4 regions of the Paenibacillus sp. FSL R7-0333 genome follow, and region 1 is predicted to be linked to each of the others. Evidence: riboswitches for the same ligand, from Rfam matches in the RefSeq annotation. Region 1 holds a riboswitch; each other region holds the start of a gene.

What was found. Region 1 has a riboswitch for cyclic di-AMP ahead of MKY86_RS15355 (hypothetical protein). Riboswitches for the same ligand answer to the same signal wherever they lie in the genome.
Region 2: linked by a shared signal. The riboswitch ahead of MKY86_RS15890 (APC family permease) and the one ahead of MKY86_RS15355 (hypothetical protein) in region 1 are both predicted to bind cyclic di-AMP.
Region 3: linked by a shared signal. The riboswitch ahead of MKY86_RS32045 (3D domain-containing protein) and the one ahead of MKY86_RS15355 (hypothetical protein) in region 1 are both predicted to bind cyclic di-AMP.
Region 4: linked by a shared signal. The riboswitch ahead of MKY86_RS01125 (hypothetical protein) and the one ahead of MKY86_RS15355 (hypothetical protein) in region 1 are both predicted to bind cyclic di-AMP.

The regions. Positions count from the first base shown of each region.
Region 1 is NZ_JBBOBZ010000001.1:3,696,818-3,704,873, reverse strand. Features, by position in the region: gene MKY86_RS15375 (ArsR/SmtB family transcription factor) at 1-245, opposite strand, end outside; gene MKY86_RS15370 (MarR family winged helix-turn-helix transcriptional regulator) at 380-829, shown strand; gene MKY86_RS15365 (arsenite methyltransferase) at 883-1,689, shown strand; gene MKY86_RS15360 (arsinothricin resistance N-acetyltransferase ArsN1 family A) at 1,711-2,205, shown strand; cyclic di-AMP (ydaO/yuaA leader) riboswitch at 2,552-2,715, shown strand; gene MKY86_RS15355 (hypothetical protein) at 2,921-3,388, shown strand; gene MKY86_RS15350 (3'-5' exonuclease) at 3,408-3,941, opposite strand; gene MKY86_RS15345 (TetR/AcrR family transcriptional regulator C-terminal domain-containing protein) at 3,938-4,501, opposite strand; gene MKY86_RS15340 (NAD(P)H-dependent flavin oxidoreductase) at 4,646-5,620, shown strand; gene MKY86_RS15335 (PQQ-binding-like beta-propeller repeat protein) at 5,697-6,875, opposite strand; gene MKY86_RS15330 (HNH endonuclease) at 6,985-8,056, opposite strand, start outside.
Region 2 is NZ_JBBOBZ010000001.1:3,810,563-3,818,618, reverse strand. Features, by position in the region: gene MKY86_RS15905 (sensor histidine kinase) at 1-795, shown strand, start outside; gene MKY86_RS15900 (thioredoxin domain-containing protein) at 889-1,647, shown strand; gene MKY86_RS15895 (disulfide oxidoreductase) at 1,644-2,078, shown strand; cyclic di-AMP (ydaO/yuaA leader) riboswitch at 2,305-2,464, shown strand; gene MKY86_RS15890 (APC family permease) at 2,594-4,411, shown strand; gene MKY86_RS15885 (ABC transporter substrate-binding protein) at 4,586-5,623, shown strand; gene MKY86_RS15880 (FecCD family ABC transporter permease) at 5,776-6,837, shown strand; gene MKY86_RS15875 (FecCD family ABC transporter permease) at 6,834-7,868, shown strand; gene MKY86_RS15870 (ABC transporter ATP-binding protein) at 7,910-8,056, shown strand, end outside.
Region 3 is NZ_JBBOBZ010000001.1:7,436,178-7,444,233, forward strand. Features, by position in the region: gene MKY86_RS32030 (AbrB/MazE/SpoVT family DNA-binding domain-containing protein) at 1-213, opposite strand, end outside; gene MKY86_RS32035 (HD domain-containing protein) at 489-1,772, shown strand; gene MKY86_RS32040 (TatD family hydrolase) at 1,827-2,597, shown strand; cyclic di-AMP (ydaO/yuaA leader) riboswitch at 2,797-3,025, shown strand; gene MKY86_RS32045 (3D domain-containing protein) at 3,312-4,472, shown strand; gene rnmV (ribonuclease M5) at 4,634-5,185, shown strand; gene rsmA (16S rRNA (adenine(1518)-N(6)/adenine(1519)-N(6))-dimethyltransferase RsmA) at 5,182-6,066, shown strand; gene yabG (sporulation peptidase YabG) at 6,141-7,049, shown strand; gene veg (biofilm formation stimulator Veg) at 7,319-7,594, shown strand; gene MKY86_RS32070 (small, acid-soluble spore protein, alpha/beta type) at 7,821-8,000, shown strand.
Region 4 is NZ_JBBOBZ010000001.1:262,854-270,909, forward strand. Features, by position in the region: gene MKY86_RS01115 (family 43 glycosylhydrolase) at 134-1,792, shown strand; gene MKY86_RS01120 (hypothetical protein) at 1,907-2,104, shown strand; gene MKY86_RS01125 (hypothetical protein) at 2,621-3,076, opposite strand; cyclic di-AMP (ydaO/yuaA leader) riboswitch at 3,211-3,380, opposite strand; gene MKY86_RS01130 (WD40 repeat domain-containing protein) at 3,587-4,918, opposite strand; gene MKY86_RS01135 (glutaredoxin family protein) at 5,026-5,268, opposite strand; gene ytxJ (bacillithiol system redox-active protein YtxJ) at 5,265-5,591, opposite strand; gene MKY86_RS01145 (SDR family NAD(P)-dependent oxidoreductase) at 5,820-6,542, shown strand; gene MKY86_RS01150 (ThuA domain-containing protein) at 6,621-7,256, shown strand; gene MKY86_RS01155 (CHAD domain-containing protein) at 7,350-8,056, opposite strand, start outside.

The sequences.
Region 1 (8,056 bases):
TTAACATGGGGTTTATCTACTATATTTAAAGAATAATAGACCCACTGCCCCCTTTTCTGTTCCTTTACCAATCCGCTGCTTTTTAATTTACGTAGATGCTGACTAACGGCTGGCTGAGAAATGTCAAAGAGATCCACGAATTCACATACACACCACTCTCGCTCTTTTAAAAGAGTTAGAATTGTGAGACGTGTTTTATCTCCAAGGAGCTTTAAATCTTCTGCAAGATCATTTAATGTATCCAATTTTGAATCTCCTCTCTTCGTATATAAGACAATACTTATATTCTAATACCTTTATCATCAATTATCAACTAAGCACAATTTATATTTGCATTTTGCAACTAAATGCAGTATAACTAGTTCAAGAGGTGACAACAATGGAAACTCCAAGAGAACTACTCCAAATCATGAGTCGGCGTTTAGGATTACTCAATAAGGATTGCTGTAGCGTAGGAGGATGTAATCTTTCCGCTACCCAAAGTCATCTGTTATATGAGATCGATCGGAGTCACAATCCTTCCATGCAACAAGTCGCCGAAACACTTGGCACAGATATTACAACCTTCAGCAGACAAGTTCAATCTCTGGTGAAAATGAATTTGGTTAAAAAGACATCTGATCCCTCAGATCGAAGAATTTATAACCTGTCACTCACTCCTGAAGGTAAAATGGTAGCTACAACTATTGATCAACAAATGAATGAATACCTGAACGAGGCCTTCTCACACATGAGTGAGTTTGAAGTAGAAACATTACTACGGTCCATTAAGCTTTTCAACGAATCTATGGGAAAACTCAGCAATTGCTGCGCACCCGTAAAAGGGTGACCTTCTCTTTTACTTGTATATTGCAAATTATTTCAGCTAAGGAGTGTATAATCATGAGCAAGCTTACTAATGATCAAATCCGCCAAAATGTACGGGGCCGCTATCAAAAGATTGCTGTAAGAAACGTTGAGACTTCCCCATCCAGCCGAACTTCTGCTGACAGCAGTTGCTGTGACTCCCCATCTGATTTCAGTGCCATATCTGCTAAGTTGGGATATTCCAGTGAGGACCTCGCTTCAGCTCCCGAAGGCGCAAATTTAGGTCTTGGTTGCGGTAATCCGCAGGCTATTGCTGAACTGCAGGCGGGTGAATATGTTTTGGACCTTGGGAGTGGCGGCGGATTTGATTGTTTCCTGGCTTCCCGGCAGGTAGGTAATGAAGGCCATGTTATAGGTGTGGATATGACACCTGAGATGATCAGTCGAGCAAGAGATAATGCCCTTAAAGGTAAGTTCAGTAACACTGAATTCAGATTGGGCCAAATAGAGTATCTTCCTGTCGCTGATCATTCGATCAACGTCATTATCTCCAACTGTGTAATTAATCTCTCCCCAGACAAACAGCAAGTATTCCGTGAGGCTTATCGTGTTCTTCAGCCTGCCGGTCGTCTTGCCATATCAGATATCGTAACTACAGCTGAGCTTCCTCCTGAGATCAAAAATGACCTGGATGAATTATATTCGGGTTGTATCTCAGGCGCCTCTTCCATTGCCGATTTGGAGATCATACTTCAGGAATGCGGCTTTACTGATATCAGCATTGAACCAAAGGACGAATCTAAAACATTCATTAAAGATTGGGTTCCAGGTGCGAACGTTGACCAATACATCGTCTCTGCTGTAATTAAAGCGAGAAAGTAATCTTAAGGGGGTGTTGATATGATCAGTACATTAACTGTCCGTCAGGCCACACCTGAGGATATTGAAAGCATTCTTCGTATCTACAATCAGGGGATCGAGGACCGGATCGCTACACTTGAAACAGAGATGAAAGACTCCTCATATATGGAATCATGGTTCAACGATCACCAAGGCCGTTTTAGCGTTTGGGTTGCTGAACGCGAAGGTGCAGTCGTGGGCTGGGCCTCACTGAACCCATATTCTCACCGTTGCGCGTATAACGGCGTCGCTGACCTTTCTGTATATATTGATCGAAGCTTTCGTGGGCAAGGTGTAGGCAGCTCCCTCCTAGAGTCCATACACAAGGCGGCAAAAGAAAATAGCTTTTATAAAATTGTTCTCTTTACCTTTCCGTTTAATGAGAATGGTCAAGGCTTGTACCGGAAGATGGGCTACCGGCAGGTTGGTGTATTTGAGAAGCAAGGATTGATGGACGGAGCGTTTATTGATGTGATGATTATGGAGAAGCTACTATAAAAATGAAGATCAAAAGGAGAAGTTCCATCCGCAAACGGAGGAACTTCTCCTTTTGATCTATTCCTACAATCTTACTTTCATGGAGGCTCCGCATATCGGGCCTGTAAACAGGAGGATCTTAAACATTATATCTGATCTTAATATCATGATTAAAGAAGCATTAAGATTCATTTAGCCCCATTTAGGTTGCATTAAAAAGTTAATAAATACGCGATAACTTCAGAAAATCGGGGATGAATGCTAGATTACAAGGGATTTTCTTCATTTTTATATCCTATAGAGTCTTATTTAGTCTCCTAGAGAACTTTCAGCATTTTACAAACAGTGATGCTCAGCGTAAGATTCCTTTTAACAAATGCTGAATTCCCGTCAGGCGGGAAGCGGGGGAACCAAATGGCTGTGACCAGCCGAAATGGGGTGAATCCAAAGAAGATTGAACTCTTCACTGGTAGGACGACTCTCACCGTCCGAATCCGTCAGCTAACCTCGTAAGCACTGGAGAGAGCCTGCATTAACCATGCTTTTTTGCTGCGATCCCGCAAAACCTTTCCATTACACTTATCCATCGTACAGAAAACCAAATATTCCGTTTGGCTTGAGCATGCTGCTGTATGTGAGAATGAAACTGAACTGACAGCCTATGTAGCCACAGCTGAGCAGACCCATAATCTGCAGCGTTATATGAAATCTATAGACAACCTAGGAGGCATTATTCATGATTAACGCCAGACTGTCACGAATCGAGTTGTTCGCATTTAGCTGCCGCCCTTCCTTCCTGCATATTTCAGAGCCTTACGGATGCTGGTATGGGGTGTTGAAGTTAACCTTCGGAGGACAGATCAGCTATGGGAATTGCATTCTTTGTGCGGGTGACAATGCGGTGGATTTAATCAAATGGGGCTCTTTTCTGAAAGAGATATGTCATTGTACTGCAGAAGAAGCCACAGAATACGTCCGGATGCACGGACAAGAATGGGCTCCCAATCAACTTAACATGATCAAGACTGCACTCGATAGTATGTTCATTCAAAATGACCAAATCCGAATGAAGGTAGGAGCCGGATCGGAGCGGTATCGCCATCAAAGGACAGAGCAAAGAATCCATTCAATTAATACGGTGAAGAGTCATCTGAATCCAACCATTTTATTTGCAGAATCGGTATCCTATTATTCACTGCTATAGACATGATCAATTTAAATTATCAAAACTCCAGTTGATCAAAAATCTTAACGAAGATTTTCGCAATGTTCTTGGCATCATCGATACCTCTATGGTGAGTACCTTCAAGCGGCAATTCAAGCATAGTCAAGGCTCTCTCCATGCCTACGCCCCGCTCCCTGCCAATCATCCTCCCGTGCTGATGCTTGAGACTGATATGGTTATCCGTCCATTCACTTGCGATTTGATGTAGTGAACAGTCCTTCTGCAACTGGTTTTTATCATAAAACCCCCAGGAGCAGAGGACATGAGGTTCATTGCCTATCCACTCTTGGAATTGACTTATTGCCTGCGGAAAATACATTGCAGCATCCACATCCGCCTGAGAGATGGAGGTAAGCCGCTTACAAAAATCAGAAAGCTGCGGGCTTAATGCAGGCTTGACAAAAATTTGGAACTCGCTCACAGTCTTGAGCCTTTCATTGAGTTTTACGGCTCCGATCTCGATAATTTCGTTTTGTCTTTTGCGGTCATTTTCCCAACAAGTGGCTTCCAGATCAAAAATGATATAGTTCATACCTGCTCCTTTTCTCTATAACCATTCAGTTTGTCATACAACATTTGCGGCATGGCCCGGAGTGTTCGGTCATTCTGCTCTTCAGGAGTAACGTGCGGTTCACTGAGCAGCCAATGTCTGGTCATATTGGAACAGGCATAAGCATGGTAGTTCAAGGAAAATTGCAGATCTTTCATTACAGGAGCTTGCGCGCCTTGTGACAGTGAAGCCAGAAACAAATTTGCCGGGTATGTCTGGGAATGCTCCAATAGGGAATTTTGTCCACTGTCCATCAGGACTTTTTTATAAAATGCTCTTTTCTCATTAAGCTTTTGAAAGAAAAGAGAGGTGACTTTGCTCCATGATTCGTTTGCGTTTTCCGCCATCACTTTATTCAAATCCGAGGAGTAAATCCAATTGACCAATTCATATTTATCATGGAAGTGATAGTAGAATGTCTGGCGGGGAACGCGGCAGTGATTTGCCAGCATGGTTACCGTGATTTTCTTAAAAGGCACGTGATTTAATAGCTCAATTATGGCTTCTGCAAACATGGTCTTCGTCATATCTTTTGTAGGCATCGTTGATTTCACCTTCCATTCCTATTATGACAAAATGATGAGCAACGGCAAAAAAATTGTCACTTGCCTTCAAGTGTCTATATTCTATAAGACTTAGTTAATTATACAATGCTAATGCATTTAAGTTAATTAACGGGGTGAATGATGATGAAAACAGAAAATCGTGTTACAGAGATGCTTGGAATACAATACCCGATTGTGCAGGCCGCCATGTCCTGGTTGACCGATGCTAAGCTTGTCGCAGCCGTATCCAATGCGGGAGGCATGGGAGTAATGGGGCCTCATGCGGGTTATCAGACGCGGCCCTCCAGTCCGGACGAAGTGGGTCAAAGGATTCGCAATGAAATTCGTAAGATTAAATCATTGACGGAAAAACCGTTCGCGGTAAATCTGTATCTACCTCCGGATGGCCAATCCGATCCATATTCCAAAGCTACATTTGAGGCTGCTGTCGCGGAAGGCGTACGGTATTTTGTGACCGTTGGTTCTCTGAATAGAGCTATGGTCAAAGAAATCAAGGATAACGATAGCATGTGGATTCATCGTGAGCTTACTCCTTCCCCGGAAGCAGCGAAAATGGCTGAGCAGCATGGCGCAGATATACTCATTGCCACAGGGTATGATGAAGGAGGAACCATTCCCCAGAACAAAATAGGCACTTTCTCGATTGTTCCCGCGATCGCGGATGCGGTAAGTATCCCGGTTATGGCAACAGGCGGCATCAATGATATTCGCGGAGTGAGAGCGGCTTTTGCACTTGGAGCTGAAGCGGTATATTTGGGAACACGGTTTATCGCCGCTGAAGAATGCCCTGCTGCTGAGGCAACGAAACAGGATATCATTCAATCCAAAGGTTCAGATCTGATTATGTTATCATCGTATTCACGCTCCACTCCGCATCAATTTGCCCGTGAGTTGGAGGCTATGTACCGCAATGGGGAATCATCTGAAAATATCGAAAAGAGGATCAGTGAAAACGGAGGTGTGTCTAATAGCATGCTGCATGGGAAGCTGGATGAGGGGCCCATCACCATCAATACCGCGATCGATCTGATCACTGAAGTGAAGAGCTGTAAAGCAATCATTCATGAATTGATGGCTGACTTTATTAGGGAGTAGCACAGAACGCCAAAAAAGCCGCTAACAGATAAATATTCTGAAAGCGGCTTAAAATCATGTCCATTTTATTACAACCTTATTTCAATATATGCTTTGAGATCCTATTCTCATTCCAGTCGTATACTAAGACACTATTCTCACGATAGTCCAATATAGACCCTTGTATTCCATTAAATTCGTGAATAGAGGCCAGCGTTTTTGCATCTAAAATATACTGGGAGGTAAGCAAATCGACATATAGGTTTCCTTCTACCGTTTTCTTTGCTGTCGGCAGACCATCTCCCTCAGGCATATTAAAATTCGATAGTACCCTATCCTTTACTAAGCCCTTCTGATTGAACAAGCTTAATTTTTTGGTTTTAGGATTAAATACCATATAATCATCCCCAGCTTGGAAAGCAAACCCAAATTGATCGATTGTTCTTCCCCAGATAGCGGAACCTTTTGGAGATAAAGCTATTAGTTTACGCGTATTTGCTTGATATACTGAAAACACAAAAGTACCATCATCGAGTGCAAAAGCAGTATAAAAGTTGACTCCTGCTCCTTTTGGGAAAGTGTATTGAAATGAGCGTTGTAAGGAAGAGTTGTATACTTCAACTTTTTGAGCATTGCCCAGCTTGGTTAACATCTCTATGGCGATTTGGTTCTTCGAAACAGTAGTTAACTTGCCGGATACGACCTTACTTACTTTCTGCTTGCCATTTTTATCGAAAGCTAGCAGTTGTACCGTTTCTGCACCGATTGTATCCGATTTCTGACCTGCAATAATTAAGCTTCCGTCACTCATGCGGTATAACTTGCCGTCAAATGCTCCCAGATCTTGTCCTACGCGCTTACTCCAATTTTCCTTCCCTGCAGGGCTCACAGAATAAAGAACTCCTGGAAACGAGAAATAGGCGTATACCGTACCGTCTGGTGCATAAGCAAAAGGATATTCTGTACTTGGCCATCCGTATCCAGCCTTGGCAAACGAGAATACCCACTTCACCTTTCCAGTTTTGGGATCTACGGCCCTAAGGGTATCGGGTGACCAAGCTTTTGTCTCAGAAAATCTTTCTTCTCCAACATGTAAGTACAGCGTTCCTTGTCCCGGCACATAATAACTCTCTGGTTGAATCGGTATGTAATCTTCATTCGGTGTCTGAGTCCAAACCGCTTGTGGCAAGGATTCATAATTCTTAGCAGCCACCACCCCACCAACATTTGCAAACATCAGGGCAGCAACCATGAAACTGATTAGCTTCTTTTTCACACGAAAACCTCAACTTCCTTTTTGAATTGATCTTCAATAGGGTTACCCCGTATTAAACTTGCACATAGCTGCCTTAAGAGCAACACACTAAAATTCACCATCCGACTAATTATTGGCTGTTCAGGTGACTGCTGTTCATTAATTTCATTAAGCCCTTAAGATTTTTGTGAATGTCCCAAATATTTTCTTTTTCAAGAGTAAAAATTTCGTGATAGTACCATTCTATCTTGCTTAATGTTCCGAATTTAGGGTTTTTATCCACATTATTATAAAGTAATAGTATAGAATCTCTTAATTCATCGAATGTTTGTGAATTAATTCCATTAAGTACGCTCTTTATAACTTGATTTTGAAAAATTTCTTTTATCCCGTTCAAGCAGTCTAGAATTGATTCAGTTTCACTTTCAATAAAAATACCATTTGGAATTTTATTGAAATTGATAATTTCAAGTTCGGCAATCATGGAGAGTAGTTTCGATTTGCTTTTTGCTTGTAAACCTTTAAATACCACAGTGTTTAACAAATCCTTCAATTTAATAAGTCCTTGCGGATTAAGCAATAAATATCCTGAACTATTTTGAAAAATCATATTTTCCAAATGAGGACTAATCAAGGGGACTAAGGTTTTTAAAGTATGAAGATAATTAATCAAATTAACGTATGTTCCTATGGTATCTGTGTAATCTAGCCACTCTCTTAATTTTGTAATTTGATGAGTTGTTATATTATGCAATTCCTCTATCTTAAATAACTCATCAACAATATCTACGACATTGTAATTCTTATTAACTTTTTCAATGGCAATATTTATCTTCTCATCAGGTACATTCAATTTTAACTTGGATTCGAACAGATGAAGTAGCATTTCATTTTCTTGGGAATTGTTATTTGAACTCACCATTTTTTTAACGAGATTCTCCTCAATACTACGTTGAAGATAGTTCATTTTAACTTTTGATAGAGCAAGATCCAATCTTGTTAAATTGCAAATCCTTATCGTACTTTCTCCCTTACCCCCTGAGTCAATACCCTTAAAGAAGATTGAATCCTCTAACTTTATGTAACTTTCATATAAGTCGTAATATGCATGAATAATAAGAAAGTCACCTGATGTAGATGGATAGTCCTCTGGAATGCTAAAAATTTGATTTGTATATCCTTGTAATACGTTTTTTCTTCCT
Region 2 (8,056 bases), 110 kb from region 1:
GCCAGGGATGCCGCGGAGAGTGCGGTGACGATGAAAAGCGAGTTCCTCGCCACCATGAGCCATGAGATCCGCACGCCTCTGAACGGCATTATCGGCGTCAACCAGCTGCTGGCCGAGGAGATCAGCAATCCTGAGCATCTGGAGCTCCTACGGCTTCAGAGTACAAGCAGCCATGCTCTGCTGCATGTGATGAGCGATATTCTCGATATCTCCCGGCTGGAGGCGGATGCCCTCTCGCTGAACAAGGATTCTTTCGGGCTAAAGGCGCTGCTCCAGGGCTGTATGGACTTGTTCAAGGTGAGCACACAAGACAAGCCGTTATCTCTGGAGCTGGAGATCGAAGAAGGGCTTCCGGACAAGTTCACCGGGGACCCTGCGCGTATCCGCCAGATTCTGATCAACCTGATCGGCAATGCGGTGAAATTCACGCCATCCGGCACGGTAACAGTTAAAGTGGAGTCCTATGGCGTCAGGGAGACCGCTCAGGCGCTGCAATTCATGGTGCGCGACACCGGCATTGGCATCTCACCGGATAAGCTGCAGCTGCTCTTCCAGTCCTTCTCACAAGTGGACGGGTCGCATACCCGCAAGTACCCGGGTACGGGTCTGGGGCTTGCGATCTGCAAGAAGCTGGTGGACCTGATGCAAGGAGAGATCTGGGCAGAGCCGGCAGAAGGGGGCGGCACACAATTCTTCTTCAGAATTAAGCTGCAGTCGCAAGAGGATTCCCCGGAAGTATTTTTCGGCAAGGATACAGGGGAGGGGGAGTCAGCAGAGGAGAATGAAGCCGTATAAGACAGCGATTGCCAACAAGAGAGTTAACATTATATAATTTGAAAGTAACTATTCTTTTATCACGACAGTCCAGAGGACGGAAAGGAACTCTCTTTGAGCAAAACGAAAAAGAACCGTGTCATGGCTCCCCAAATGAGCAAGCAGGAGAAGCGCAGGGCAGAGCAGGAGCAGCAGAAGCAGAAAACGAGAATTCTGATCGTGAGTACGGTGGCCATCGTTATTATTATTTTTGTAGGCTTATTCATGCTTGCTTCCAAGGACTCTTCGCCTGCCGGCACAGACAGCACGCCGGTTGCCTTCAATTACAGTGAAATGATGCGGCTTGGCAAGGAGGATGCTCCGGTCAAAATAGTGGAATTCGGCGACTTCAAATGTCCGGCTTGCGCCCAGTTCACCGGTGTCATCAAGCCGCAGATCGTTCAGGGCTATGTAGATCAGAATAAAGCAGCCTTCTATTTCGTGAATCTGGCCTTCATCGGTAAGGATTCGAGAACGGCCTCCCTGGCAGCCCTATCGGTGTATCATCAGAACCAGGAAGCGTTCTGGAAGTACTTCGATGCGATCTATGCCAATCAGGGGAATGAAGAGGAGGAATGGGCTACGCCTGACTTCATGGTGAGTCTCGCCAAGCAGCTGGAACTGCCGGTGGATTATGATCTGCTGCGCAAGGATATTGATGACCGCACCTATGAGAAGGAGCTGGACCGGGATATTCAGCTTGGCTCCGATACGGGCGTAACGAATACGCCATCCTTGTACGTGAACGGCATCAAGGTGAAGGAGCCTTTCAATTTGGAGGCGATTGACGCCCAGATTCAGGCAGCAGCAGCGGGAGCAGGGGCCGCCCAATGACCGCCTTCTCTGCCTTCTGCCGGCGTAACTGTCTCTACTTGGCCTGGTTCGTCTGTGTGGTTGCTGTAGCGGGAAGCCTGTATCTCAGTGAGGTCCTGCATTACGAGCCCTGCAAGCTGTGCTGGTTCCAGCGGATCTTCATGTACCCGCAGCTGTTCCTGCTGGGGATCGCCACCTACCGGGCGGACAAGCGGATCATTCCTTACGTGCTTCCCCTTAGTCTGATCGGCGGGAGCATCTCTATTTATCATTATGCGGAGCAGAAAATTCCGGCGCTCAGCAAGGTGCTTCCCTGCACCATCGGCGTACCGTGCAACAAGGATTATCTGAACTGGTTCGGATTTATAACGATCCCTCTGCTTGCACTTATAGCCTTTGCCTTAATCTCCATTCTGCTCTGGACAGGACGCAAAGAGGAGCCGGCAGAGTAAGAAGCTGACGGGCAGAAGGAAGAGAAGAGAATACCCTTAATTTTAGCAAAAAATAATAGGCAAAAACCCTGTAAAATCACGTGGTAAAGGGATAATGAAAGAGAATGAAAGATCAAGACATACCGGATGATGGATTTGGTTGTTTTGAGTGCTTTTCATTCTTTTTTCATTTGTTTCCACGCTTTACGGAAGACGTGTTGTAGCTTAATATTAGTCCTTGTGAGAAGTTGAATATGCGCTGAATTTTCCGGAAGGAAAAACGGGGGAACCACACTTTGGCCAAGGCCAAAAGGGGTGAATCGGAGCAGGCTACCTGACCTGTAACCGTAGGGCTACCACAGTCCGAATCCGCCAGCTAACCTCGTAAGCCACTAGTGGGATAATGACCATGCACACTAAGGCATGCGGATCATTTCCGTATGCTTATTTTGGTGCCTGCATTTATGAAATCCACTTATGAAAACAGCGCAGGGAAAGCCCATTTCAACTTAACCAAGAGAGGAACTGTTACTACAATGGTAAGCAAGGTAAAACGACTATTGATCGGGCGTCCGATGAAGTCGAACGAACTCGATCATGAAAAGTTATCCAAGGTGAAAGCACTGGCTGTCCTGTCTTCTGATGCGCTCTCGTCTGTAGCCTACGGAACAGAACAAATTCTGATTGTACTGGTGGCCGCCGGGTTCACCGCTATCTGGTACTCCTTGCCAATTGCATTAGCCGTATTGGGCCTGCTGGCTATTCTGATTCTGTCCTACCGGCAGACGATCTTCGCTTATCCCCAAGGCGGGGGCGCGTATATTGTCGCCAAAAGCAATCTAGGGGTTCATACCGGCTTACTGGCCGGCGGCTCTCTGCTGGTGGATTACATTCTGACGGTGGCGGTAAGTGCCTCGGCGGGGACGGATGCAATCACTTCAGCTTTTCCAAGTCTGCATAATCATACTGTCCTCATAGCGGTATCTGTTATCGTGCTCTTAACAATTGTTAACCTGCGGGGAGTGACCGAATCGGCCTCCTTCATCGCTATCCCGGTCTATCTGTTCGTTGTTTCCATCTTCGTGCTCATCATCTCGGGGGTCTTCAAATATATGACCGGCGGCGCCCATGCCCATGTTCCTGAGATTGGCTCGGCGGTATCGAACGTGAGTATGTTCCTGCTGCTGAAGGCCTTCAGCTCCGGCTGTTCGGCTCTGACCGGGGTAGAAGCGGTCTCCAATGCTATTCCTAACTTCAAAGCGCCCGCGGAGAAAAATGCAGCCAAAACGCTGATGCTCATGGGCCTCATTCTCGGGGTAATGTTCACAGGTATTACGCTGCTCGCTTACTGGTACGGTATCATGCCTGATGAGAAGGCCACGGTGGTCTCACAGATTACCGAATCTACCTTCGGCCGCGGCGGACTGTACTTCTTCATTCAGGGGATTACGGCGGTTATCCTGTTCCTGGCAGCCAATACGGCGTACTCAGCCTTCCCGCTGCTGGCGTTCATGTTCGCCAAAGACAAATATCTGCCCCATGCCTTCATGGTGCGCGGCGACCGGCTGGGCTTCTCCAACGGTATTATTTTCCTCGGTGTCATGTCGGCTGTGCTGGTGGCGGCGTTTCACGGGAATACGGAAGGACTCATTCCATTATATGCAGTAGGGGTATTCATTCCGTTCACGCTGTCGCAGCTGGGCATGATGGTCCAATGGTACAGAACGAAGCCGAAAGGCTGGCAGAGCAAGTTCGCCGTCAATACGGTGGGGATGCTCACTACATTAACGATCACCCTGATTTTCATAATCACTAAATTCTCCAGCGTGTGGATGGCCTTTATCTTCCTGCCGGCTGTTATCATCGTGTTCCACCGGATTCACCGCCATTATATGAATATTGCCGATCAGCTGCGGATCTGTCCGGCTACCGATAAGCCTTGTATCAAAGGAAGCACCGTAGTCGTTCCGGTCGCCGGTGTGACTCGCGCTGTACTGCATTCGATCAGCTATGCGAAGTCATTGACCGATAATGTGGTCGCTGTATATGTGGGCTTCGATGAAGAAGAGATTCACAAGATGGAGCAGAAGTGGGAGGAGTGGAACCCCGGCGTACGCCTAATCGTCCTGCGCTCCCGCTACCGCAGCATTATCCGCCCGCTGGTGAAGTTCATCGATACAGTAGAGTGGAAGACCTCTTCAACCGATCATATTACCGTCCTGATTCCGCAATTCGTGACCAAGCACTGGTGGCAGGCGGTGCTGCATAATCAGACCAGCCTGTTCATCCGCTCTTATCTCATGAATCAGAAGGACATTGTCATCGCCACGGTTCCTTTCCATCTGCATAAATAATATAGAAGATTATAGGAAGACGGCTGTTTCTGCTTGATGCGGAGACGGCCGTTTGGTCGTTATTATAAGTTATTGGTTGACATAGAGAATGAGAATCAATATCATCAGTATAGACAAGATGAAGGTAACAGGGCTTTTGCCAATCATGAGGGTAACATACTGGAGGGGTATTCAATGTTTTCGTTCAACCTGCAAGGATCAAGAAGCGGGAAGCTGGCGGTGGCCGGACTTATGACTACAACACTGCTGCTGTCCGCTTGCGGAAATAATAATAGCAACGCAGGCAGTAACGGTGGATCAGGCACCGCACCTGCGGCAACCGCAGAAGCGACTGCGGAGGCCACAGCGGTACCTGCAGCAACTGCAGCACCCGCTGTGGAGAAGACCGTAACGGATGCAATGGGACATAAGGTGACCGTTCCCGCTAATCCGCAGCGTGTAATTGCTTCTTATCTGGAGGATTATCTGGTAGCACTCGGCGTGACTCCGGTTGCCCAGTGGTCTACGAAGAATGGTACTCAGGCTTACCTCGCTGCTGAGCTTAAGGATGTTCCGCCGATCAGCTATGACCTGCCGCTTGAAGCGGTTACCAGCTTCACGCCGGATTTTCACATCGTCCAGTCGGAGGGCTCGGTTCAGAACGGTCTTTATGACCAGCTGAATAAGATTGCACCAACCTATGTACTCGGCGATGAGGTCAGCAGTGACTGGCGTGCGGCCTTGCTCAAGATCGGTGAGCTGCTCAATAAGACACCGGAAGCGGAGAAGGCTATTGCAGACTATGACCAGAAAGCGGCTTCGGCCAAAGCGGCTGTATCTGAGGCGATTGGTGATGATTCAGTAGCGGTCCTGTGGCTGGTGTCTAAGAATTTCTTCATCGTGGACGAGACCCGCAGCAGCGGTGCGGTATTGTATGGCGATCTTGGAGTGAAGCTCCCAAATCTCGTGACCGACATTCCTGCAGAATCCAGAGCACCGTGGAACCCGATTTCACTGGAGAAATTATCTGAGCTGACTGCAGAGCATATCATTCTGGTGAATAGTGACAAGGCAAGCGGAGCTGAGATTACAGAAGGTGCAGTCTGGAAGGGAATTCCGGCCGTTAAGGCAGGGAATGTTCATGAATTCGGCAAAGATACCAGTTGGCTGTACAGCGGCCCTATAGCCAATTCCAAGACCATCGATGATATTCTGAGCAGTTTTGTAAAATAGGTTCTTTACCGGCCGGAGAATAGTGCAGGCTTTTATATCCTCAGGATATAGAAGCCTGCCTCTTTTTTAAGTTGAACAATATTCATATCTTTGCGATAATGAGAATCATAATCATCTATATTTCCCTAATAATCCTGATAAGGAGACGGCATATGGCTTCATCCACAGATTCTGCTCTACAAGCTCCTTCTGTTGAAGGGAACACATCTGTCCGGTCGCGGCCGCTTGCCGCTGCTGTTATTCTGGTGCTGGGAATAGCAGCGATTGTCTTCGGCCTGATGGTATCCGTATCGGTCGGTGCGGCGGATATCCGGCTGGTTACCGTATGGGAGGCGGTGTTCCGGTTTAATCCGGAGCTGCCCCAGCATCAGGTCATCCGGGAGCTGCGGATTCCCCGGGCTGCCGCAGGAGCGCTGGTCGGCGCATGTTTTGCCGTTGCCGGTGCGATTATGCAGGGGATGACCCGCAACCCGCTGGCGGATTCCGGACTGCTTGGTCTTAATGCAGGTGCGGGCGTTGGACTGGCCCTGGCTTTTGCCTTCGCGCCAACATTATCCTTCGCGTACATCATGCTGTACTGCTTCCTTGGAGCGGCTGTGGCCTCACTGCTGGTATTCGGGATCGGTTCGCTCTCCCATAGCGGATTGACCCCGCTTCGGCTGACCCTCGCCGGTGCGGCAGTAAGCGCCATGCTGCTGGCGGTCAGCCAGGGCATTGCTATCCTGTTCAGCCTCTCCCAAGATATCGCCTTTTGGATGGCCGGGGGGATTGGCGGAGCGAGCTGGAAGCAGCTGCAGGTAATATCTCCTTGGGTCGCGGCGGCCCTGATCGGTGCGCTGATGTTGTCGCGTTCGATTACGCTACTGAGCCTGGGCAGGGATGTTGCAGCAGGTCTCGGACAGCGCACCGGTCTGGTACAGACTGCAGGGATGATTATTGTCGTCATCCTCGCCGGAGCGGCAGTCTCCACGGTGGGGCCGATCGCTTTTGTCGGATTAATGATTCCGCATATTACGCGTTACCTCGTCGGGGTTGACTACCGCTGGATTATTCCCTGCTCAGCAGTCCTTGGAAGCATTCTGGTCCTGGTGGCCGATATTGCGGCCAGGATGATTAATGCGCCATACGAAACACCAATAGGTGCCTTAATTGCAGTATTCGGCGTACCGTTCTTCATCTATCTGGCCAGCAAACGCAAGGGGGAGCTGAAATGAACCGTTCCACCTCATTCCCCCCGGCCAAACCACGCCATTCCAGAGAGGCTGGTATTCTGACACTGCTTGCTGTGCTTATCGTCATTCTGTTTCTGGTCAGTATGAATACCGGCTTAATGCGTCTGTCACCGCTCGAAGTTCTACATACCCTATCCGGCAACGGCACCAAGCAGCAGCAGCTGATTTTGTTTGATTTCCGGCTGCCGCGCATCGTGATCTCCTTGCTGATTGGTGCAGGCTTCGCGGTAGCCGGTGCAATTCTGCAAGGCTTGTCGCGTAATGCTCTGGCTGAGCCTTCCACCCTGGGGATCAATGCCGGAGCCGGATTCGCCGTTCTGATCTTTATCTCCTTTGTACCGGCTACTACAGCAGCTCCGATCCTCGTGCTTCCGCTACTGGCGCTTGCAGGGGCCTCGCTTACTGCAACACTGATCTACTTCCTGTCTTACAGGAGGGAGGATGGGCTCTCGCCGACACGGCTGATCCTGATCGGGATTGCTGTGGGTGCCGGGATATACGCTTTTCAGCTTATTTTGTCATTAAGACTCGACCCGCAGAATTATCAGTTCGTAGCTATCTGGCTGGCCGGCAAAATCTGGGGCGGAGACTGGCGGTTTGTGCTGGCCCTGCTACCCTGGATATTGATCCTGCTGCCGTTCGCATTTTACAAAGCCCGGGTGCTCAACGTACTGAATCTGGGCGATGAGCTCTCCAAGGGACTGGGCCTGCCGCTCGAACGGGAACGGCGGTGGCTGCTGGCTGCGGCTGTTGCGCTGGCAGGAGCCTGTGTATCGGTAAGCGGCAGCATTGGTTTTGTCGGGCTAATTGCGCCGCACCTGGCCCGCAGGCTGGTCGGCCCGCGCCATCAGATCCTGCTGCCTGCGGCTGCCCTGATCGGAGCCCTGCTGCTGCTTACGGCAGATACGATCGGTCGCTGGATCCTGCAGCCTGCGGAGGTACCTACTGGTATCGTAGTGGCGATTATTGGAGCACCGTACTTTTTATATCTTTTGGCCACATCGAAAGCGTAATACAGGGATGTATATATTAAAAAATCTAAGGAGTGTTTATCATGTCGGAACGTTTAAATACAGAGCAGCTGAGCATCGGATATGCGGAGACTATGATTGTAAAGGGGCTGAATCTATCGCTTCCGACAGGGAAGATTACAGCGCTTGTCGGGGCGAACGGCTCCGGGAAGTCCACGATTCTGAAGACA
Region 3 (8,056 bases), 3.7 Mb from region 1:
ACAAACAATTTTACCTTTGAAGTAAGTTACATTCTCAGCATTGCCGCAGAAAATGCAAGCAGGCTCGTATTTCTTAAGCATGATCCGCTCACCGTCCACGTAAATTTCGAGCGCATCTTTTTCTCCAATGCCCAGGGTGCGACGCAATTCAATTGGAATAACGACCCGTCCAAGCTCATCTACCTTACGTACAATTCCTGTTGATTTCATCATTACAATCGTTGCTCCTCTCAATGTTCAAAAGCGTCATTATTCGACATTCTTCACTGTTTTATGATATTTATAATACCAACCATTCCCAAAACAGTCAACCTTTTTTCAGGCTAATTTTAAGAAATCTTTTGAGACCACATTTATTCCGCGTTTGATCGGGCAAATCACTCTTAAAAAGCTTATGAAGATGTTTGTCGATTTGGCAGTATATGAATCGCTAATATTCGACAAATAGCGACAATATATTATATAAAACAAGAAAAGGAGATGATTTCATGAAGCAACCACTGTCAGAAGAGAAGGTATTTAAGGACCCGGTTCACAACTACATCCACGTACAGGATACTATTATCTGGAGATTGATCAACACTAGGGAATTTCAGCGTCTGCGGCGCATCCGGCAGCTGGGCACCTCCTATTTGACCTTTCACGGGGCGGAACACAGCCGGTTCTCCCATTCTCTGGGGGTATATGAGATTACGCGGAGGATTATTTCCCAGTTTGAACGGAGCGGCTATAAGGACTGGATGCCGGAGGAGAGACTGCTTACCCTGTGTGCGGCACTGCTGCATGATTTGGGGCATGGCCCATTCTCCCATTCTATAGAAGAAGCTTTCGAAATGGATCATGAAGACTGGACCTGCCGTATCATTCTGGAGGATACAGAGATTACGGCTATTCTGCGTGATGTGGCTGAAGATTTCCCCGGTAAAGTAGCCTCGGTCATCTCCAAAACCTATGAGCATGAAATTGTTGTCAATTTGGTGTCGGGACCACTGGATGCGGACCGGATGGATTATCTGCTCCGGGATGCATATTATACAGGGGTGAATTATGGAACCATCGACATCGACCGGATTCTGCGGATGCTGCGCCCTTATGACGGCCGGGTGGTTGTGAAGGAATCGGGGATGCATGCGATTGAGGATTACCTGATGTCACGGTACCAGATGTACTGGCAGGTCTATTTCCACCCGGTAACCCGCAGCTCTGAGATTATTCTCAGGCAGATTCTCCGCCGGGCCAAGGAGCTGGTGCAGCAGCAGCATGCCTTCCGCTTCATGATTGAGCCCTTAAGTGATCTATTCAGCGGAGAGGTAACGGTAGGGCAGTACCTGCTGCTGGATGAAGCCTTGATGCAGACTGCCTTCATGCAGTGGACGCTGGAGGAGGATGACATCCTGAGCGACTTGTGCAGCCGGTTTATCCATCGTAAACTGTATAAATATGTGGAGATGGAGCATTTGGATTCTGACACGATTGACGAAATCCGCCGCAGCTTCGCCGGTGCGGGACTCCGGCCCGATTATGATCTGGAAATTGATTATCCCACCGATCTTCCCTATGATGTGTTCCGTCCGGGAGACGGCTTTGACAGCAAGCAGATCCTGCTTCTGGACAAGCATGACCGGCTGAGGGAAATCTCCGAGGTCTCGGATATTGTTCGCTCTATCAGTGGTATTCACCGCGGCAGATACCATCTGTATTTTCCGCAGGACAGACTGCAGAAAGCCCTTCCACAGCTGCCGCCGTCCATCGCAGAGATTTTTGCCAAATAAGCAGATCAAGCTTGGAATTATAGATACAATAACAGGCCGAAAGGATGTAATGTAATGCAGTTATTCGACACCCATACCCATCTGGATGCTCCACAATTCGACGAAGACCGCGAAGAGGTCATTGCCAGGGCGCTGGAAGCCGGCGTCAGCAAGATGATCAACATCGGTTTTAACCGGGATACGATACCGACTACCATGCAGCTTGCCGAGAAATATGATTATATTTATGCAGCCGTTGGCTGGCATCCCCAGGATGCCATCACGATGAAGGACGGAGACCTGGAATGGATCGCCTCCTTATGCGCTCATCCCAAGGTGGTTGCCATCGGCGAGATTGGACTTGATTACTACTGGGATACCTCTCCTAAGGATGTGCAGCATGAAGTATTCCGCAAGCAGATCGGGCTGGCCCGAGAGCTGAAGATGCCGATCTGTATTCATAACCGTGATGCTCATGAAGATGTGATCCGCATACTCCGTGAGGAGAAGGCGGGCGAGGTTGGCGGCGTAATGCACTCCTTCTCCGGGAGCTGGGAAAGTGCCAAGATGTGTCTTGATTTGGGCTTCCATCTTTCTTTTGGAGGACCGATTACGTTCAAGAATGCCCGGGTGCCCAAAGAGGTGCTTGCCCAGACTCCGCTGGACCGGCTGCTGATCGAAACTGACTCCCCATATCTGACTCCGCACCCCTTCCGGGGCAAGCGAAATGAGACCGCTCATGTGAGGCTGGTAGCGGAGGCGGCCGCGGCAATAAAAGGGATTGAATTACAGGAATTGGCGGAAATTACGTATGCGAACGCACTGGAACGATTTGGGATACTCTGAAAACAGGAGTAAAAGCGGCGAAAAATGAAGTATAGCGGATATATTAAACTTTTATGACGGAAAAACGGCCGATTATTACAATATTTTAATCATTTTTTTACGTAAACGTGGTTGAATCGTCCTTTACAACATGTATCAAAACAGGATATCATCTTTTCAGTGCAGTGAGCTGTTGTAACTGTGACAGTCACTAATTTCATGGATCGTCTCGCTGAGTCTCCGTATGGAGAACGGGGGAACCAATAATGCGCTGCCGCATGAACGTACAAGAGTACTGGCACAGAATTGCCGCAGGCATTATTTGATTTCTTTACGTGGTCTTTGGGGTGAATTTGAGGGCAACCGCCGTGAGCGGGTGACCTGAGATAGGGCGTCTCTCTTATGTCCGAACCCGACAGCTAACCCCGTAAGCGCAAGTAAGAGAGGAAACCTCGTGCATAAGCATTCCGACGTATTCGACACCGGGAAGCCACGAAAGAGTCCTCTATGAGCTCTTTTTAGGCTTCTTTTGTTTTGAATAATGAGAATGCTCCCGGCATACTGTTATATAACAGATCTCCGGAGTAACTATGCCGAGCAGGCGATCCATGAGCAGGAAACGCTGAAGCAAGTGCGGGCGTATCCTGTTGCAAACTCAAACCTAGTTTCGTCAGAAGTGATACAGTCACCTTGAACTAACTTGGACGACGGGGCTATGTAAGGAGGATGGAGAGAGTGGGCGTATTCCAACCAGAGGTATCCCATGATTCGCAATCATCCAGCAGGTCTTTCGCATTACGGTTGAAGCAAGTGAATCCCCGCGTAGTTTTACTTGCCGGTGTGGCATCGATTGTTATCGCACTGTTAATACTGCTGTACGTACACGGTCAGAGCAAAAAAGAAATTACCCTAGTAATAGACGGACAGGTACAGACACTGGAGACGCGGGAAACGCTGTTCAGTGATGTGCTGGCTAAGGAACAGATTTCGCTGCAGGCGCATGATGAATTATCTATTGGCCTTAGTGATGAAATAAAAGACGGCGACCGTATCGTGATTAACACTGCGCAGAAGTTCGCTCTTACCGTAGACGGAAAGACCGAGACGTTATTTACGACCGAGGATACCATTGGTGAGGCCATCGACAAGCTGGGCTACAGCCTGGAAGGCTTAGACAAGATTTACCCTTCGCTAGAAACCGCAGTATCTGCAGACATGGAAATCAAAATTGTCCGGATTAAAAAGCATGTGGTTCAACGGACAACTAATTTGCCTTTCCGGGTCATTAAGACAGCAGACCCCTCATTGACCAAGGGAACCGTAAGAGTGGCACAGGCAGGTAAGCCTGGCGTAATGGTCCAGCACATCGAGAAGATCTATCAAGATGGCGAGCTGGCATCCATGCGCATGATCGGCAAGGAAGTACAGACGGTTACCAAGGACAAAATCATTGCCATTGGAACCAAGCCGCTTCCTAAGCCCGTCGTAGTTACTGCCAAAGTTTCCATACCTGTAACAACCTCCAAGTCATCTAAAGCCAGCGCAAAGGCCAGCAATGTTACCAGTAAGGCTGGTGTGGATTTCGAGTACAAAAGAATGATCAAAAACGTATCCATGACTGCGTATTCGTCTCAGGAACCGGGTATTGGAACACGTACTGCCTCCGGCACACGCGTAACGGAAGGCCGCACTATAGCTGTAGATCCTAGTGTTATACCGATTGGCTGGTGGGTGTACATTGAAGGATTAGGGTTTCGCCGAGCAGAGGATACCGGCGGTGCCATCAAAGGCAACAAGGTGGATGTCTATTACGATTCACTGAGCCATGCCCGTAATTTCGGCCGCAAGTCGCGCACACTCTATGTGATCGGACCTGTGAAGCCGGAGCTGAACTAAACGTAAAGTCTTTTGCAAATTAGCGGTTAATACGATATAGTGAGGGAAGCACTTACGAAATTTTAGAGAGCTGCCGCTCATCACTTATACATTCTTTAGCCAAAAAGAAGGGGAGCGAATCCTCTTCTTTTTGCGTTCTGGAGTAAGGAGTAAAAATATTTATGATTAAAGAGCTAATTGTGGTTGAAGGGAAAAGTGATACCGTTGCCGTTAAGCGGGCGGTTGAGGCCGATACGATTGAAACCGGGGGTTCGGCAGTGGATAACAGGGTCATTGCCAAGATCAAGCTGGCCATGGAGCGCCGGGGTGTAATCATTCTTACCGACCCGGATCATGCCGGAGAGCGAATCCGCAAAATCGTCGCGGCCAAGGTGCCGGGCTGCAAGCATGCCTTCATCCCGGAGAAGGATGCAACCCGCAAAGGAGATATCGGAATAGAGAATGCTTCGCCTGAGGCTATCCGCCATGCGCTGGAGCATGTACATACCTCCTTCGAGGGGGCGCCGCCCATCATTGGGCTGGATGAGCTTATGGCCGCAGGGCTGATGGTGCATCCCCGGGCGGCTGAGCGCAGAATGCAGCTTGGCAATCTGCTCGGTATCGGTTATTGCAATGGCAAGCAACTGTACAAACGTCTGGCGATGTTCGGCATTACCCGCGAAGAATTCGCGCAGGCCCTCGCCCAAATTGATCAGGGAGGCATTACTTCATGAGCGGTATCGAGAATATCTCGTCCCCAACAAGAACCAAAGCGATAATTCAGCGTTACGGATTCTCCTTCAAAAAAAGCCTGGGCCAGAACTTTCTGATCGATCAGAATATTCTGGACAAAATTGTGGATGCCGCCGGTCTGGACAGCACAGCCGGTGCGCTTGAGATTGGGCCGGGGATTGGAGCACTGACGGAACGGCTGGCGTTGACGGCCGGGGCCGTCACTGCGGTAGAGATTGACCGCAGGCTGATCCCGATTCTTAGGGATGTCCTGTCGCCTTATCCCCATGTAAAGATCCGTAATGACGATGTGCTGAAGGTGAATCTGCAGGAGCTGTTCGCTGAGGATTTCGCGGGCAGGGACCGGGTTAGTGTCGTAGCTAACCTGCCGTATTATGTGACTACACCCATCCTCATGAAGCTGCTGGAGGAGAAGCTGCCGCTGGATAATATCGTGGTCATGATCCAGAAGGAGGTTGCCGAGCGTATGGCGGCGTCTCCGGGCGGCAAGGAGTATGGCAGCCTGAGTATTGCCGTCCAGTATTACAGCGAGCCTGAGCTGGTCTGTATGGTGCCGCGTACGGTGTTCATCCCGCAGCCTAACGTGGAATCAGCTGTGATCCGGCTGAAGGTCAGAGAACGTCCTCCGGTGGAGGTAGCCGACGAGCAGCATTTCTTTGGTGTGGTTCAGGCGTCCTTTACCCAGCGGCGCAAGACGATTGCCAATAATCTTAAGGCACGATTCTTCCCGGAAGAAGGGCGGGAGCGCCTGGAGGCGCTGCTCTCCGAAGCCGGCATTGAACCCTCGCGGCGCGGAGAGACGCTTAGCATTGAAGAGTATGCGCGGCTCAGTGCGGTTCTTCTGGCTGCAGGCATCGCATAGAATACAGAAAACCCTCCCGGCGGATGAACCAACCGGGGCCTTTGCCCATAACATGGGGTAGAGGTGGTGTTGTAATGAATCTAGGAGACTTGGTCATTCGTAAATCCTATGGCGGCGATGTGACCTTCCGGGTAGACAATATATTGCAGAATAGAGCAGTCATTAAAGGCACGGAGTTCCGTCTGCTGGCGGATTCCCCGCTGGAGGATCTGGTGCAGGTGCCTCCTACACGGGTTACCGAGCGGGGAGCGCGTGCGCAGATCAAGGCAACAGAATCTCTAACCTGGTTGCGTAAAGACCGGCAGGTGCAGAGCCAGCGAAGCGGAGAGAGCGTGTCGGGGTCCACGGGAACCTGGGGCCCATCTCCGAAGGAAGCGGCTTATTTTGAAGTGCCGGGTAAGGTCCTGCATTTGGATGGTGATGCACTCTATCTGAAGAAGAGCCTGAGCCTCTACGAGCAGCTGCGCATACCGGCTGAGGGACATCATGTCAACGAATCCAAAATGGCGGAGACGCTGTACCGTCTGCTGCCCCGTGTGCGTCCCGATATCGTAGTGATTACCGGCCATGATGGAGTACTTAAGCAACAGCAGAATTATGATCTGTACAGTCTGAGCAGCTATAAGAATTCACAGAATTTTGTGGCAGCCATCCGGGTGGCCCGTGAATATGAGCGGAATTTCGATGCTTTGACGATCGTAGCCGGAGCCTGCCAGTCGCACTTCGAGGCTCTCCTGGGCAATGGTGCCAACTTCGCCAGCTCCCCGGGCAGAATACTCATTCATGCCCTGGACCCGGTGTATATCGCGGCCAAGGCCTCTTTTACCTCTATCCGGGATACGGTGAACTTAAGCGATGTACTGAGCCATACGATCAGCGGCAATCAGGGGATGGGCGGAATAGAGACGCGGGGCAGCTTCCGGATCGGAATGCCTCAGCTGCAGAACCTGGCTACGCTGAAGGTAGCTCCTTCGGTGCTATAACCGGGTAAGTGATAACTGAACAGGCGGAAGGAATAGGGTAAGCATTCGTGCTTATCCTATTTTGCTGCCACGGAAGCCGCTTATGACACAAGATGGGTCAGGGAGGAGCCAGTCATCATTACTGATAACAAGGTGCTTAAGTCAGGAATTTCCCCGCCTAAAAAAATTCCGTTGACAACTTTTTTCTCATCATCTATAATTATTTATTTAATTTGACAAGTGGTTATGGAAGTTGTATAATGGACAAGGAAAGAGGTGGTCGTCAGGTAATGGCTAATAACGCGCTGTTAGAAATTAAACGCAGTCTTGAAGCTCACGTCGGTCATAAGATCACGTTGCGGGCTAACGGTGGCCGTCGGAAGACCGTTGAACGCACCGGTGTCCTGGAAGAAACGTACCCTTCTGTATTTATTGTCAAACTCGATCAGGAGCAGCAGACCTTCAAGCGTGTCTCCTATAGCTATGCCGATATACTTACTGAATCTGTGGAAATCACAGTTACCGAAGACGATGGGCAGATGCGGATTATGTATATCAAAGCTTAGCGTCATGACAGTCTCCCTGCGGGGGGGCTGTTTTTTGATAGAATTTTTATGTTTTGGGGTCCCCGCAAAGTACCTGAGTCATCACCTACGCTAAAGCCCCACTTTGTGGGGTTATTTTGCATGTAGGGGGTCTTCCTGAATGATGCTGCATGACACTGGCCTCCCGGCTGCATACTACATAGGCAGTACGTTCATCATAGAGCAGCATACAAGGGAGGCATTCGTAATGAGCCGCAGAAGACGAAGCATGATGTCGGAGGAATTGAAGACGGAGCTGGCCAAGGAGCTTGGGTTCTACGAAACGGTTGAGCAGGAGGGCTGGGGCGGAATCCGGGCAGTCGATGCCGGGAATATGGTGAAACGGGCGATTCAGCTGGCAGAGCAGGCTGCTGCGCGGAAATTGTAAGCGGCTATAGCGGTGTCATGCCGCACCGGGTATCGCCTGCGGGCGGTACCTTTTCT
Region 4 (8,056 bases), 3.4 Mb from region 1:
GCACCTGCCTTTGATTTGGGTAAATCTAGCCGTACTCATCCCATCGCATAAGTACGTTAGTAGTTATTATAATATACATAGACAACAGGAAAAGGGTAAATAATATGGCTAAACAGCGAAGGGAAGCAGAAAAATGACAAAGATTAACAATCCTATAATCCCTGGTATGGCACCAGATCCATCTATTATAAGAGTCGATGATGTATATTATATTGCGACATCCTCGTTCCATTGGAATCCCGGCGTTCAAATTTTCAAATCAACCGATTTAGCCCATTGGACGCTGATTGCCTCCGCATTACATAAAGGCGAAGTGAATCTAAGAGGCACCAATACTCCGGCCGGGATCTGGGCGCCGCATCTATCCTATGATTCTAGGGCGAAGCGGTACTGGTTAGCTTATTCGCATATGTTGAACATGGCAGGCCGTGAATTCAACTCGGATTCCTATGCCATGTGGGCAGAAGATATCCATGGACCCTGGTCGGAGCCCATCTATCTGACATCTATAGGCTTCGATCCGGCGCTCTTCCACGATGAAGATGGCAAACACTATGTGTCCATTCTTGAATGGGAGACCCGTGAAGGGTATCAGGCGCCTGGACATATTGTGATCGCTGAATTTGATTTGAATGACGGCAAGCTGGTTGGACATTGGCACCGGGTGACGCAAGGCTTCACCAGCCGCGGCTGTGCTGAAGCACCGCAGATCTATAAATATAGAGAGATGTACTATCTACTATTAGCAGCTGGCGGAACGGGTTATGCTCATGGTGTTGAACTGGGGCGTTCGGAGAATATTTTTGGTCCCTATGAACCGCATCCGTCGGGAGAGCCGATTATCACCTCCTCGCCGCGCCATCTATTTTCACTTGGCAATCCGGATGCCGGGCATTTTGAGATGTATAATCCAAGTTCAATTATGCAAAAAGCAGGTCACGGCTCATTAGTGCAAACTCAAACAGGCGAATGGTATATTGCTCATCTCATGTCACGCCCTGTGGAAGGAACGCTAATGAATCCATTAGGCCGTGAAACCTCTATTCAAAAAATGCATTGGACAGAGGATGGCTGGCTGGAAATGAAGGATGGATCCAATATAGCGAAAATGGAAGTTGAGGGGATGACAGGTGTTGAATTAGAGGCCGATGGAATCTCTCATGACGTATTTGATGATTTTAATCAGGAGAAATATGATCTTCATTTTCTGACTCCGTACCGGGACCAGCAAGCGGCATGGGTGAATACGATTGAACGTCCGGGTTACTTACGAATTCATGGAGAGAATTCTTTTTTCTCGCAGATCAATCCGGCGATTATGGCTACGCGTGCAACCTCCCTTCATTATGAAGTGCAAACCAAGGTGGAGTTCCACCCCGATCATTACTCGGAAACGGCCGGTCTGGGGCTATACTATGATTCGAATAATTGGCTGTATGTTCACTTGACCCACTCCGAATCAGAGGGCACCGTTCTGTATGTACTGCAGGCCAAGCTGGGAGAGCGCATCGAGCTGGTCCACAATTACATTCCAGTCCCTGAAGACACAGCGGAGCTCAAGATTATCTATCATTCAGGCATCGCTAGTATCCTTTACCGCTTCGGGGATAACGGGGATTGGCAAGTTTTTGTAGAGAATATTGATGCTCTCTATCTGTCGGATGAAGGCGTGAACGGGGAGCCGGGGGAGATTGGCGGATTTACAGGCTTGTTCAATTTCATCGGTTCCGTGGATGCTCACCAGCATGACTCCTTCGCTGATTTTGACTACTATGGAGTGAAGAATTACTAGCCAAGGACGCCATACGTTCTTCCGCCCGGGTGTGCCCGGAGCCGTGGTGAACTGGTGAAAACGCCGGAGATGGTGTACCTTAGTAGTATTAGTCTTTAGGAGTGGTGAATGGTTGTGAAGAAAAGTAGACAAACCCCCGTGCTGGTCGCGGCCTCTATCCTGCTCATTATTGTTAGCAGCCTGATCCCTTCGGATCAGTCGACTTGGTTGGGGGCGTTACAGACCCTTCTGCTGGGAGCCGGACTGCTCGGCTGCTGTATGGCTTTTTGGCGGTTTGCCAAGGGCGGCAAGGGTGGTAAGGGCAAGAGCTGAGTTCTATGTACTGAACGGCCGGTGGAGACAGGATCACTGCATGGGATGGTTGAGCTATGTAAGGTGAGCCAAGCACTGTATGAGCGCTGGCGCTGAGAGTCAAGGACTAAGTCGCGGCGGATGCTGCGGCTTTTTTTGATAGATAATGAATTTATATGTTTTGGGGTCCCCGCAAAAGTACCTGAGTCATCATCGAAGCTAAAGCCCCACTTTGTGGGGGGATTTTGCGGACTCAGCGGCCCTTATTTTGTGAAAAAGACTGATTATCTTCCCGGTGCGGACTGAGAGGACCTTAAAGGGCTGTATGGAGCGCAAAATGAGGCGGAATTGGTTAATTAAGCGCCCCTCAGTCCGCATGGCCTTCGGAATGGTCCCATTTGCTGAAATAGCGGATCTGTAGTCCGCATGGCCCGCTATCCATCTCCTTTTGTCGCATCCGTACCCTAATTCCGCCACATCCAACTCATTCCGCCGCACTCATTTCTATATCCCGCATATCCCGCGTTATCCCCCACCTCAACCCGCCGAAGGGCGGTGGACCGCAGGCAAGGCTGAATGTGCGGCTGCCATCTGTTCGCGTATTCCTCTGAGCCGGGCTTTGAGCTCGGGGACGCTGCACTCAAGGATCTGGCTGATGTCGGAAAGGGGGAGCTGGATGCCGTACCATAAGGCACTGGCAACGTGATCGTCCCAGCTCAGCGGCGCAGAAGCGCAGCGGCCGCGGTCGTGGGCGAGCACTGCGCATTGGCGGATGCACTCTCTGTAGGCAGCCGCAGCAGCGCCGTCACCTGAGAGGCTGCCCTTCAGCCATAGTGTATGGAGTGCTACGAAGGTGGCGATTGCAGCTTGTTCGGCGCGGGCGCCTTGCTCCAGCAGCAGGCAGCTAAGCGCATAGACGGGACCGCTATATTGCTGGGTGTAGGGGTTGAATCCGGCAGCGGCTGTTAGTTTGGGCGATAAGGGGTCAGGCATGTGGTCACATTCCTTCCTGAATCTATACTGTGCAGTTCATTCCAGCGCGCAAAAAACCGCAGGCAGAGGAGGACCTCTGCCTGCGGTTGTGGGTAACAGGCTTAAGACGCCTGGCACAAAAGCGTGGCGGATCAGGGCTCTCTCCTTACGCTTACGAGGTTAGCTGTCGGATTCGGACGGTGAGAGTCGCCCTACCTGCCGGAGACCTGCGCGTGGCATTCTCCTTCGGATTCACCCCAAGTCGGCCTGACGGCCGGATGGTTCCCCCGTTTTCCACATGACGGAAATTCAGCGTGCATGCATATGCTCATTTTCATGAATGCGTTCATTTGCTTTCAACACGAATCATACTCTCTTCAGAGGGGGTTTGTAAAAATGGAAAAGAGTGCTATTCGTCTTATTTTCAGCAAATGGCTGAATGGATGTGCATAGGGAAGCCAAAACACCTATATGTAGCAGATTATCTGCCATTTATCTCGCTCAAGCGCTGTTTTTTATTTTTGGCAGAGCTCACCACCAAAGCGACTCATTCTGATTCTTCCAGGCAATAATCCGCTTCATCTCACGAACGGTTCCTGTTGTAATCTCATAGTCGCTGCGTTCAGTGGCATGAAGGTCCAGGAAATGCAGCATCCCTCCATAAGTCCCCACGGCCAGTATGGTCTCATCAGGATTGACAGCTAATCCAGAAATGGTGCTTCCGGCATAATAACGCCACAGCTCCCGCCCCTCTGCATCAATGAGCCTCAAGTATCCATAGGCATCGCCAATGACAACACCGTCCTTCAGTGCCGCCGCCGCATATACCCGGGCTTCCTCGTTAACGACCGGATATTCCTGATCGGACGAGAGTTTACCTGACTCCGCATGTTCAAGGGACACAGCAAGGGTAACGCCATTATAGAAGTGGCAGGCATTGTACCACACGCTGTGCTGGTCCTTCGTAAATATAGTATAGTGCGGGTAACTGGATTCCGGATTGAATAAGTGAACCTGCCTTAAAGTTGTGTCATATAAAAGATGATCACTGCCCTGGCTGCCATAGGCAATCCATCTTCCATCCGGAGAGACGGCACCATGCGGCATGTCAATTTCAATATGCTCCATCTCATCTGCTTTATATTCTTCGAGATCAGGATGCAGCAGCTTCACCTCCCATAGCTTCTCCTGCGATTGCTGGACCAGGAATATCCCCTGGCTTGTAACAAGCAATAACGCTTGGCCCCCGTTAAAAGGAATGACTTGCTCCAAGGGTAACTCCTGATCCAGGCTGTCTATGTCCAAAACGGGGAAGTCCGGGTCCAGCGCTTGAATCGTGCCATTCAGCTCACGCCATGTGAGATCTGCTACAACTTTTCCTTGTAGAGTGCTGTTCATGGATTGCATAATGGTAATGCCTTGAGTTCCGGCGAGTGCATAGAACTGATTGTCAGGAGATGCCCCAACCAGGCTAAACTCGTCGAATACGGAAATAACATCCTTATGTACAGCCACAACTGCATTCTTCTCCCAAGGTGAGCCGGTGCTGAACACCACAGCATCATCACTTATGAAATGGATACCGCGAATCGCCTGCATCTCCTTCTGGAAGTGCCCGGAGAGCGGCCACGTTGCCGCCGGTAGTTGCTCCCGCAGCTCAGCAATCTCACCGTGCTCATTAGCTCCTCGAATCATCTTATAGATTTTGGCGGCGAGGGCGCCGCGTGTATCCTCTGCGGGTTCGTTTCCCGCTTTGTCCCAGCCTTCTGTCAGTCCCTTATGTACGAATTGATTGACGTCGCTCACATAACGTTGTCCTTCTTCACGCCATTTGGCGGCACGCTCATCCTGTAGCCACTTCAAAGGATCAATCCTCCTTGTCCAGATATATATAAATATACAATTATTTCATCGATGAATCGCAAAAAAAAGGCGCTGCTCCTGTTGAGAGGACAGCACCTTTGCGTATATTACAGAACAGCAGCATCCATAAGCTCCTGAAGCTCAGGGAGATTGAAGCCCTTGACCGCCCGGTCCCCGGATACGGTGACTGGAATGCCCATGAAGCCCAGCTTCTCCACTTCCTCCTGATAGACGGAGCTGGTCATCACATCCCGGACCTCGAAGGGAATGCCCTTGCTCTCCAGCAGCTGCTTGACCTGATTGCATTCGCCGCAGCCGGAGGTCGAATAGACAATTACGTTCGCGCTCATTGTTCCACTGCTTCCTTTATCGCTTTTTGGGTAATCTTCCAGTGTGAGGTGTTCCAGCGGACTTCGCTGTCCTCCAGCAGGAAAATCTGCGGGGATTCATGCTTGATCCCGAAATCCTCAGCAATCTGATTGGAGACAGGACGGTCTTCGATCACATGAACCACGGCTGCAGGCGTATCTGAATGCTGTGTATAGGCCTGGAACTCCTCGTTGGCCTTGGCGCTGATCGGGCAGGTGGTGCTGTGCTTGAAGAGCAGTTTTTTGCCAGGCTGCCCGATATATTGCTGTAGTTCTTCCTTAGTGTGAATTTGTTGAATAGACATTGGAGGATCACCTTCCTGGGTAAGAGTTAATGAAACCTGTTGTCAACAATTGTGTTGTTAACAACTATTAATCATGATTGTAGCATAGTTCAAAATTAAAGCAAAAGTAAAGTTCTGCTTAGCCTTCCCCTCCCTTGAAGGATGTTGTTAAAGGCCTGCGGCCATGCTAATGTGGGAGGGATGAACCTAGGCTCGGTGCATAATCATGCAGATATGAGGGGGGAGCTTATGAAAAGGGTTGCTTGTGTTACCGGTGCTGACCGTGGACTGGGATTGTGCCTCGTTCGATCTCTTTTGGAGAGTAAGTACATGGTGTTTGCCGGACAGTATTTGCCGGATCCTGCGCTACTTGAAGCTTTGAAAGCGCAATACCCGGATAGCCTGAAGCTGGTTCCTCTCGATATCGGCAGTGCAGGGAGCGTAAAGGAGGCCGCGCGGAGTATTGCCGGAAGTACAGGGCACCTTGATATGATTATCAATAACGCAGGGATTATCCACAAGTCTGATGATGCAACAGTGCTCGTGGATATGGATGATGAAGCTATGGCGGAGATTTATAACGTGAACACGCTGGGTGCGCTGAGGGTGAGCAATGCATTGATGGGCTTACTGCTGCAAGGCCGCCAGCGTCTGGTGGTTAATATCTCGTCGGAGGCCGGAAGCATCGGGCGGAACAAGCGGATCAATATGTATGGCTACTGTATGTCGAAGGCCGCGCTTAATATGCAGTCTTCGCTGCTGCACAATCACCTGCGTGCGATGGGCGGACAAGTGCTGGTCTTCCATCCCGGCTGGCTGCAGACCTATATGAACGGGGAGAAGGATGCAGAGGCGCCTGTAACTCCTGAAGAATCAGCAGGCAAGATTATGACGATCGTTCATAACCACAAGATGTATCTGGCCGAAGAACCGGCTTATATCGATCTGGACGGCAATCTCTGGCCCTGGTGACAGCGGCAGAGGGAACGAATCAGGGGTGACACTGACTTTCCGGTCAGGCTAACTTGGCAAAAGAGAGGTGTGTGTAGCATGTCTTCATACAAAGCATTGGCGTTCGGCAGCTATACCGAAGTGAAGTATCATCCCTTCGAGGGGGTAGACCGTGAGCTGGAGCAGCTCCTTAAGCCGGAGCTCCAGGTGGTCTCTACGGAGGATTACGGACGGATGAACCAGGCAGAGCTGGCAGAATGCAGGCTGGTGGTCTCCTATACGGAATTCTCAGAGGAGCAGTTACCCGCTGCGCAGAGCGGAGCCTTACTTGCTTATGTGGCTGGCGGCGGCGGGTTGCTTGTCGTGCACAACGGCATATCCCTGCAGCGTAATCAGGAGCTTGGGGCGATGCTCGGTGCCCGGTTCACCCATCATCCGGCGTTCACGACGCTTCAGATGAAGGTGACTGCGCCGGAGCATCCGATTATGGAGGGGATCTCTGATTTTGTGATCGAGGACGAGCCTTACTATTTCGAGCAGCATCCCCACTTCGAGACAACGGTACTGGCCGAATATCCTCATGACGGAGCGATGAGACCGGCGGCATGGTGCCATACCTTCGGCGAAGGCCGGGTGGTCTATCTGATGCCTGGGCACCATCTGCCTTCCTTCTCTTCAGAGCCGCTGCGCCGGATGATCCGCAGAGGCGGATTATGGGCTGCCGGAATGCTATAGTACGTGACGCTTATGATAAAAGGCAGGATACCGCTTGGATAACATGCGGTGTCCTGCCTTTGTGTAAATGATAGGATGATCAGCTATGATGCCCTATTTTTGGGGCTCAGCACCAGCAACAGGGACGACCTCGTTCTGATGAAGAGCTTCCAGTACCTCTGCACGCAGCGTATCGGTGAAGGCGGCCCAGACTTTTTTGCCGACATCCAGCTCTTCGCGTCCAATCGATTGCAGCGTCTCAAGCCATACCCGCTTGTCATTAATGAGTCCGAGCTGGTCCTGGATGTCCTTATAGAAGGCTTCATGGGCATGGAATTTCTGATTCAGCGCAAAAGCAGCCGCATTCGCCGTATATCGCAGTTCCTTGGCGGCGATCCTCAGCTCATGAAGAGCTTCAAAGGCTTCTTTTGATTCAGCTTGAGGACCCTTGAATAAGGTCTTGCAGGCTTTTTTCTTCTGTTCAAAGGCGACTTCAAGCTCGCGCATGGCGACATTGGCGTCTTTTTTGGCAGCGAGGGGCTCTAGCCCTGTCTCGATAAAAGGGGTCCACAGCGCTTCGAGCGCTTGGCCGGACAGCTTGGGCAGTGCCTTCTTCAGCTTCTTGCGGGCGTCCTTCCGTGTGTCCTTCTGGTGTTCAATGACCGCCTTCAGCAGCTTGGCAGTCTTCTTATCGCCCGCCGCCTTTGCTGCCTTACGCCGGGCCTCAAACGATCCGATCAGCACATCTGCATCACGGACTCTGCCGAGCTTCTTCTGGGCCTGCTTGAAGCTGTCATACAAGTCTGCCGTTGCAGTATGGC